DNA from 3 places in the Pelosinus sp. sgz500959 genome. Region 3 is predicted to be linked to each of the others. Evidence: riboswitches for the same ligand, from Rfam matches in the RefSeq annotation. Region 3 holds a riboswitch; each other region holds the start of a gene.
The links. A riboswitch is a leader RNA that binds a small molecule or an ion and turns the genes downstream of it on or off. The one in region 3 is predicted to bind thiamine pyrophosphate.
Positions count from the first base shown of each region.

Region 1: linked by a shared signal. The riboswitch ahead of thiS (sulfur carrier protein ThiS) and the one ahead of thiW (energy coupling factor transporter S component ThiW) in region 3 are both predicted to bind thiamine pyrophosphate.
Region 2: linked by a shared signal. The riboswitch ahead of thiD (bifunctional hydroxymethylpyrimidine kinase/phosphomethylpyrimidine kinase) and the one ahead of thiW (energy coupling factor transporter S component ThiW) in region 3 are both predicted to bind thiamine pyrophosphate.

Region 1 covers NZ_JBGJZL010000011.1:59,438-62,703, forward strand. The annotation lists gene thiH (2-iminoacetate synthase ThiH) at 1-993, opposite strand, end outside; gene ACAN52_RS16700 (thiazole synthase) at 1,004-1,774, opposite strand; gene thiS (sulfur carrier protein ThiS) at 1,779-1,979, opposite strand; TPP riboswitch at 2,153-2,250, opposite strand; gene deoD (purine-nucleoside phosphorylase) at 2,302-3,003, opposite strand; gene ACAN52_RS16715 (lytic transglycosylase domain-containing protein) at 3,104-3,266, opposite strand, start outside.
Region 2 covers NZ_JBGJZL010000005.1:344,134-347,399, reverse strand. The annotation lists gene cytX (putative hydroxymethylpyrimidine transporter CytX) at 1-588, opposite strand, end outside; gene thiD (bifunctional hydroxymethylpyrimidine kinase/phosphomethylpyrimidine kinase) at 581-1,390, opposite strand; TPP riboswitch at 1,505-1,649, opposite strand; gene ACAN52_RS10490 (chemotaxis protein CheX) at 1,621-2,097, opposite strand; gene ACAN52_RS10485 (response regulator) at 2,102-2,476, opposite strand; gene ACAN52_RS10480 (CheR family methyltransferase) at 2,473-3,266, opposite strand, start outside.
Region 3 covers NZ_JBGJZL010000019.1:39,156-42,421, reverse strand. The annotation lists gene ACAN52_RS20145 (TonB-dependent siderophore receptor) at 1-1,259, shown strand, start outside; TPP riboswitch at 1,333-1,440, shown strand; gene thiW (energy coupling factor transporter S component ThiW) at 1,800-2,333, shown strand; gene thiM (hydroxyethylthiazole kinase) at 2,314-3,144, shown strand.

The sequences.
Region 1 (3,266 bases), on a different contig from region 3:
TTGACTTTCCGTATGACCGCCAACTGCGGTATTGACCCCTGCAGACATTTTTGTGACTCCAAGTTTAATTGCATGATCACGAAACTGTGCATTTTCACGTGTAGAAAGAGTAATTCCAGCGCGCGGCATAAATAAACGAAAAGCTGTCATCATTTGTACCATATTTCTATCATTTACAGTAAGTCCAGTTTCACATTGCCCCATGGTCGGGCGTATGCGCGGCAAAGAAAGACTTACTTCCACATCTGAATATTTATTTTGAATATAATTGGTATGTAAGCCTACAAAAAAACCATCACGCCGCCACTGATCAAGACCAAGCAATGCACCAAGATTGACAGATCGCATCCCCGCCTGACAAGCCCGCTCCGGTGCGTCGAGACGATAACGATAATCTTTTTTAGGACCTGCTAAATGCAATTGATCATATAAAAGCGGATCATATGTTTCTTGAAACATTGTCATACTGTCGACTCCGGCATCGACCAATTCCTCGTATTCCGACTTATCCATAGCATATATTTCAATAGCGATGGCAGAGAAATATTTTTTCAAAATTTTAATACACTCTTTCATATAAGCAACGCCAGCAATCTTCGGAGCATCACCTGTCAAAAACAAAATATGTTTAAGCCCCGTAGCAGCAATACTTTGAGCTTCTTTTTCCACTTCTTCAAGAGTCAGTTTTTTCCGCGTAAAAGTGTTGGTTACATTAAAACCACAGTAAACACATTTATTTGTACAGTAGTCCGACAAATAGATTGGTGTAAATAAGAAAATGACACGTCCAAAATTTTGCCTAGTTAACTGATGAGCTTTTTGCGCCATCAATTCTAAATGTTCTTCAGCGGCAGGTGATAACAAAGCTAAAAAGTCCATGACTGTTAATCGATCTTTGCCAATAATCTTTACAACTTGATCCGATGTTGTACCTGTTAATACTGCATCGATATCATCATTGGAATATTGTACATATTCATCATAAAAACTCATAGTTTCCCCCTTAGTCATTTAAGAATCCAGTAAGAGGTGATGATGCACTCGCATATTGATGAGTTCCTCCTAGCCCAGCTAAATAAGCTTTGCGTCCTGCAATGACCGCCATACCAAAAGCTTCAGCCATGAGCCCTGGATTATTAGAACTCGCAATTGCAGTATTAAGCAAGCAAGCTGCCGCTCCCATTTCCATCGCTTCACAGGCATCCGAAGGTTTACCAATACCAGCATCAACAATGACAGGTAAGGATATTTCCTCAATTAATATTTTTAATAACTCTTTCGTTTTAAGACCGCGATTTGTACCAATTGGCGCACCAAGTGGCATCACTGCTGCTGCACCTACTTCAACAAGTTTCTTTGCAACCATCAAATCTGGACTGATATAAGGCAAAACCACAAATCCTTCTGCTGCCAAAACTTCAGTCGCTTTGATCGTTTCATAACCATCAGGCAGTAAGTACTTGTTATCGGATATCACCTCAATTTTAATCCAATTACCACATCCTGCTGCTTTAGCTAAACGTGCAATACGTATTGCTTCTTGCGCATTCCTAGCTCCAGATGTATTGGGTAATAATTGCATACCAGAGGGAATATGATTCATCACATTTCCAGTAGAAGAATTAAAATCAACCCGACGTAAGGCTACAGTAATGACTTCTGATCCAGATTTTTTTACTATTTCAGGAATCATCTCATCTGTAGAATATTTACCTGTACCAATGAATAATCGACTCTGCAAACTTTTCCCACCAATTATTAAGGCATCACTCATATCCTCAGCCTCCTCCAACAAAATTCAGTACTTCTAAACAATCATCATCTTTTAAAACAATAGCTGACCATTCTGTTTTTTTTACGATTTCCCCATTGTACTCAACAATAATTGTTTCTGGATTGAGTCCTTTGAGTTCTACAAATTCCGATAAAGATAAATTTCTTTCCAACATTTCTTGATTGCCATTCAATACAACTTGCAAATCTTTCACCTCACAAAATTCATGATTTAAGGAATTTTAAATAAGAGAAACGCTGACATGCCTTATCGATCTACAAAAAATAAAAATCTGATCCCGAGTATAACTTCACTATGATTTCTAATAGGAAAAAAAGCTTATCCACAGAGGATAAGCTTGTTCGCTCAATATAAAAAAAATATACAAAGCAGCTTCCCTACGATGGTATTAACCATGTCAGGTTCAAAGGGTCAGGAACATCCTTCTCAGCCATTAGGCCCCCCTAGCATCTTATTTAATTAGTTAAATCATAATTCATTTATCACAATTAGTAAAGCAGATTATTTTATTCAGACATTTCCAGGGCAATATTCATCATTTGCGTAAAAGTAGTCTGACGTTCATCTGCTGTAGTGGCTTCGCCAGTGACCAAACTATCACTCACGGTTAGAATGGTCAAGGCATTAATACCATGTTTCGCTGCTAATGTATAGAGTCCTACTGTTTCCATCTCAACAGCAAGAACACCAAAATCAGACCAACGTTTCCAATCCGTAGGATTATCATGATAAAAGGTATCTGTTGTGAAGATATTGCCAACCTTAACCTCAATACCTAGCTTTTGTGCTGTATGATAGGCTTTCTCCAAAAGCTGAAAACTTGCAGTAGGCGCATAAGTCATGCCTTCAAAACGTTGTAGATTGATATTAGAATCATGGGATGCAGACATCGCCATGATCACATCTTTTATTTTTACGTTTTCTTGCAATGAACCGCATGTACCAATTCGAATAATATTTTTCACATTATAACTAGTAATGAGTTCATGAGCATAAATGGATATTGATGGCACTCCCATACCCGATGCTTGAACTGAAATTCTTTTTCCTTTATAAAAACCAGTGTATCCGTACATGCCCCGCACTTCATTATAGCAAACAGCCTTCTGTAAAAATTTTTCTGCAATAAACTTTGCTCTTAGTGGATCTCCTGGCATTAATACCGTACTTGCGATATCACCTTGCTCAGCATTAATATGTATACTCATTGATTCAGCCTCCTCCATTTTGATTATGTAAATATTATATAGTCTTTACTAACTATTATACAACCAAATTCCTTATTTAGGTGTTTCTCATCTTATTTTCCTAATACCCCATTTCTTTTTGTAACTGACTATAATTTTGCGCTACACCATTTACATGATTTTTCGTTTCAGAATAAGGTGGAATTCCTTGATACTTTATAACAGATTCTGGTCCAGCATTATAGGCTGCTACTGCGTAGGTAGTCCCCCAGTCACCTGCTTGA
Region 2 (3,266 bases), on a different contig from region 3:
GGATAAAGGCATGATGACACTCAGTTCCAAAGCCTCACCAAAAGATAAGCCACCTACAGCAGGTTTACTAAAAACTGTATTATCTTGAAAAACGACAGTACTAAGCACTACAGTTACCCCAAATAAAAGAACAACAGCCACCATATTGGCTTTCTTTAGACCACCTTCTCGCCCAAGAGCGATCCATAAGACTACAAGTCCTCCAATTATTAGATTCCATAATTGAAGTCCATCCATTCCCCACATGACTTTACTAATTTCATTGGCTGAGTTCGCTGCTGAAATAATCATCACTGCCGTCCAGCCAACCAACTGTAAAACATTAAGTACCGAGAAAAGATAAGAACCATAGATACCAAAAGAAATACGAGTCGATACAATGGCCGGAATGCGTTCTTGGGTACCAATCATTCCAGCGAATACCAAAAGACTAGTCCCGACTAAATGGCCAATCAGAATAGCTGCTAATCCGCTCTGAAAGCCAAGAGGGGCTAAAAGCCCTCCTGTTAAAATTTCCGCAATGGATACGGCTGCGCCAAACCATAAGAAAAGATAATGATTAAAATTTAGCAAACTATTTTCACTCATTCGATAACATACCTGCCTTTTGATATAAATTGTAAAAATGATGCACTGGACCTACCCCTTTACCAATGGCAAATGAATGTTCAATAGCTGTGGTAATATATTCCTTGGCACGTGCAACGGCCTCATCAGCAGTCCATCCATTCGCCAAATTAGCAGCAATGGCAGCCGAAAGTGTGCAACCTGTACCATGGGTATTTTGGGTCTCAATACGCTTACTTTCTAAATAGTGATAACTCGTACCGTCGAATAAAATATCAGTCGCATCTCCAACTCGATGTCCACCCTTTAATAAGACATAGCTAGGCCCAAGGCGATGGATGATCGCCGCTGCTTCTTCCATTTCCTTCAGACTGTCGATTTTCATATGAGCAATTTCTTCTGCTTCCGGTATATTAGGCGTTACAATGGTAGCGAGTGGTAATAAATCTGTTAACAGAGCATCAACTGCATCTGGCTGTAATAAATAATAACCACTTTTTGATATCATCACTGGATCAATTACAATATTCTGTGGCTTATACTTGGCCAGTCCAGCAGCAATCGTCCGAATGGTTTCGGTCCGAGAAACCATCCCGATCTTTACTGCATCGACTTTAATATCGTCAAAAATAGCTGCGATTTGTTTTTCAATCACATGAATATCAATATCTTGCACTGCAAATACACCTTGAGTATTTTGTGCTGTTACCGCTGTAATGACACTCATGCCAAACACTCCATGGGCCGAAAAGGATTTCAAATCTGCCTGAATTCCTGCGCCGCCACTGGAATCTGAACCTGCTATTGTCAATACTTTCTTCATATCAATTCCCCCTTTATATTATAAGAAAAGACTTGGCTTGCTCCAAACCTTAGTACCCCTGCTTGGAATCAAAAAAATTAAAAGCTCATCCGTAAGGATGAGCTTTTGCAACAAACAAAACCTGATCACGATCCCTACGCTGGCATTATCCAGATCAGGTTAAAGGGTCATAATGGACTATTCTTTCCGATTCATCTTACCATACTTGAATTATATTCTCAACTATAGCTCTACAAATACGTAAGTCCCAAATATAATTCAGTCTCACCTGCAGTAAATTTCATATTTATTTTTGAAACTTCTTTTTTGTACACGATAAAATGATTCAAGCCCACAATCGTAAATGGTGGTGTTATCATATAGTGATTATTCGTACCTGCCAGTAAAGCTTTAGCTCGACCAGCAATCATATTCACCATCTCAGCAACCCCATCATACAGCTCATCATCAAGTAACTCAAGAGGACTATTTCCTGTCATATAAGAAACAATCATGGCGGCATGCTCTTTATTAAGAGTCAGATGCAACATGGCATTCCTGATCCCTTGAATAAACATGACCCCTGTAATATCACCGCTACTTGGCTGGCAGTTATCGATATTTTTAGTCACATGGCAAGTTTCCATACCAGCCATCATGCCAAATACATCAAAAACAGCTTGAGCTAAGCACTTTTGCAAAAAATCTTCTGCTACTTTGCGCTCCATAACCCTATACCCCTTCCCCAATACACTCAATAATTTTCTTAATTAATTCCTCTATACTAAAGGGCTTCACCATATAGTTGATAGCCCCAGCCTGAATGGCTTTTATAATATTTTCTTTTTCACTTTCTGTTGTAACCATCATCACTGGTAAATGTTTCAAGGATGGAGTTTCTTTTATCTTATGTAAAAAATCTAATCCATCCATGCCTGGCATATTCCAATCTAATAAAATTAATTTTATATTGTCGGTGGATTGCTCTAACATAGCAAGTGCCTCCATACCATCTCCTGCTTCTAACAATTCATAATCTAATAATTCTACACCATTGCGAATTATTTTCCGAATAATAGCTGAATCATCAACAGATAATATTTTCATCCTTTACCACCCCTTACTCTATAAAAAACGGTATTTTTATACTGCTTGACATCATAATCTTCCTTATAGTCAAAAAACACTTCCGAATTACCTAAAATCAAAATTCCATCTTGTACTAAAGAGAAGGATATTTTCTTGAAAATCTCTTTTTTAAAGCTCTCAGAAAAATAAATAGCAACATATCTGCAAAATACCAAATCAAATTTACCAAAATTACTAAAACTTTTTTGCAGATTAAACTGAACAAACTGAACAGCATTTTTTATTTTTTCATCTAACGCCCAAGTCCTTCCTTCTTGCCTAAAATAACGATCACGATAACTAGGATCAAGTCCACGGGCCATAGAAATACTATCATATTTACCTCTTTTAGCCATTTGCAATACAGTACTTGATATATCCGTCGCCAAGATCTCAAAATGTCCTAATGTAATATCCTTAATTCCATGTCGCTCTAAATACGTATCAATACACATAGCAATAGAGTAAGGTTCTTGACCTGTAGAACATGCAGCGCTCCAAATTCTAACTCGAAAGCGTTTACCTTGTCTAATCTCTTGTATATAACGTTCTAATAAAGTCTCCGTCATGAATTCCCATGGAGTTTTTTCTCTAAACCAGAGAGTTTCATTCGTTGTTAATGCATCAATAACATCCTCAGCTAAGGCTTTATTTTTTTGTTGACTAAGCATTTGATATAATTCTTCAAAACTTTCCAAGCTAAATTTAACGAGAAATTTTGACAGTCGACTTTCAATTAAATAAGCTTTATCATCTCGAATACTAATAC
Region 3 (3,266 bases):
ACTATGATCGCTATACAAAAGATCAGACCCAAATCGGCTATATCTTAGAACACCGCTTCAACGATACCTGGTCCGTAACCCAAACGGCTCGCCATTTGGATCTTTCCTATGAAAATAAAATAACAAATGTCTCAACGTTAGACAGCGATGGTCATACCCTCAATCGAGTAGGACGCAACATAAAGGGCGATTTTATCACGAATGCTATTGACACCCACTTTCAGGCAAAGTGGTCGGCAGGAGCAGTTGCTCATACCACTTTGTTAGGATTTGATTTTCAGCACAGTGACAGCAAATACCGCTGGGGGCGTGGCTCACTACCAGCTCTTGATCTATTAACTCTTCAGGCTGCCCAGGCCGTTACTAATCCAGCATTTTCAACTATGACCAATGCCACTACGGAGCAGACTGGCTGGTACGTGCAGGATCAACTGAAATTCAATAAGCGCTGGACAGCGTTGGTTGGTGGACGCTATGATCAATATGACCAAGATTCACTCAATCTCAAAAATGGTATCCGTACACGAACTAATCAGGATGCCTTGACTGGACGTCTAGGTCTAGTTTATGATGCTGGCGACGGTGTAATGCCTTATATCAGCTATAATGAGTCTTTCCAAGCCCAATCCGGCAACGACCGAAACGGCAACTCTTTCACTCCTACCACTGGCCGCCAATATGAACTAGGTGTCCAATACCAGCCAGCTAATAGCAATGCCCGTTTTACTGCTGCTATTTTTGACTTGCGCAAACAAAATGTGTTGACTACTGATCCAGTAGATGATAACTTCAGCATTCAAACTGGCGAGATAGCTTCTAAAGGATTAGAACTGGAAGCCAATATTGCTGCTTTCAAAGGCGCGAATTTGACAGCATCCTATACTTTACTTAATAACAAGATTACCAAAGACACGGATCCACAACGAATTGGTTTACATACCGAAGGCGTGCCTCGTCACAGTGCCTCAATCTGGCTGGATACCACTTCGCCAACAGAAGATAAAAAGCAAGGCTGGAGCTTTGGTGCCGGACTGCGCTATATCGGTTCCCGCTACGATTATGATAACCTCCATAAAGTAGGCGGAGTATGGCTGGCTGATGCCCTCGTTCGTTATGATACAGGCAGTTGGCGTTACGCTCTTAATGTTCATAACCTCTTGGACAAGCATTATATTATTGGCGATTTCGCCTCTTCTGACTACTATGATACCGTTGATGAAGGGCGCACCATTCAGCTTACAGCTACCCGTCGCTGGTAGGCTTTCCCATTATAAAGAAAGGTGCTTGTCTGATAAATTTTTATATGATAGAATAAAATTCAATTCAATTAAATTAAATACTCTGGGGAGCTTGTAGAGCAGGCTGAGAAAAAGTAACCAAACTTTGACCCATATACCTGATTTGGATAATGCCAACGTAGGAACTGCAGTTTTTGACGTTATAGTTATTACAAATACAATGGGATATGCCGTTATTGGTATATCCCATTTTTGTTATTTATCTTTTAGAAAGATTAGATCCTAACTATGCTAAAAGAATAATTGTGGTGGAGGAGGAGCGTCCTGCACCTTAAATAAAAAGACAACTAAATAGCGAGGGAGCTCGTGTTTCGAGATGAGAGGAAGCTTTTCAGCTTCGACCGAACTGGTATGTTTTATGACATACAGGGGGATGCTATTTGGCTATAGAAAAATATACCTTCAAACAATATTAATCTGCCTGTATGACATATTCTGTCAACCATTAGGCATTTAAGCCTTTTTGTGCTTAAAATAAATATTGTTTAGGAGGTATTTTTTATGAGAAGAAAATCTGATCTTTTAAAACTCGTCATGCTATCAATGCTAGTTGCACTTGGGGTGGTCATTTCCCCCCTTTTACGTATCGAAGGAATGTGTCCTATGGCTCATTTTATTAACATCGTATGTGCTGTCTTGCTTGGTCCTTGGTATGCCCTGCTTTGTGCAACATTAATAGGTGTAATCCGAATGATGCTTATGGGTATCCCCCCTTTGGCTCTAACTGGTGCAGTTTTCGGCGCAATGTTGTCAGGAATTTTTTACAGAATGTCGAAGGGGAAACTACTTTATGCTGTTATCGGCGAAGTTATTGGAACAGGTATCATTGGAGCTATTGTTTCCTACCCAGTTATGGCCTTCATCTACGGAAAAACGGGGCTTACATGGTTGTTTTATGTTCCCTTATTTATTTGTGGAACGCTGATTGGCGGAACCATTGCATATTTTTTCCTTACTTCCCTAAGAAAATCAGGTATGCTTGCCAATTTCCAAAAAAGCTTGGGGGCGAAGATTTATGACAAACCAAGCATATAACATAACTGATCTATTGGATATAAGACATAAGGTCAAGGTTGAAAAACCACTGATTCACTGTATAACAAATCATATTTCCATCAATGACTGCGCTAATGTTGTACTTGCTGTCGGCGCAAAACCGATCATGGCGGAACATCCTGCTGAAGTGTCCCAAATCACAACCTTTTCCCAAGCACTAGCCGTAAATCTTGGAAACATAAATGATACTCGTATGAAATCAATAATGCTTTCCGGCAAAGCTGCTCTTGAGAAAGATATTCCCTCTATTATTGATATTGTTGGAGTCGGATGCAGTACCCTTCGCCTTGATTTTGCAAAAAACTTTATTTTAGAATGTCATCCAAGCGTTATCAAAGGCAATATGTCAGAACTTAAAGCACTCTATGGTATGGAAAGCAGTGCAAAAGGAATTGATGTCGGTGAAAAGGATTCTATTACGAATGATACGATGTTGACTAGCATCGCAATGTTAAAGTCTCTTTCGTTACAAACAGATTCCGTTGTGGCAGCAACAGGAGTGATTGATATTATAACGAATGGAACGGATACCTATCTTATTGAAAATGGCTGTGAAATGCTTTCAATGGTAACAGGAACGGGTTGTATGCTAAATGTCTTAACTGCAGCCTTTATCTCAAATAAAAACATCATAGGTGGAACGATATTAGCGGTAGCGCTCATGGGGATATGCGGCGAACTTTCAACGAATCGAAAAGGGACTGGAACCTTTAGGACAAAACTCTTAGACTCTATATTTAGCCTATCAGACTATAATCTTAAGAAAAAAATAAGATGTACGTTAACGTGAGCTTCTATGATAAAGAAGGCTTGATTCAGGTAGAGCTTTAGCTCCATTTGAATCTTAGAGCGCCTTGGTCATGATGGAATGGAAAAAATTCTCTAAAAATCACAATGAACCCGCTAATTACC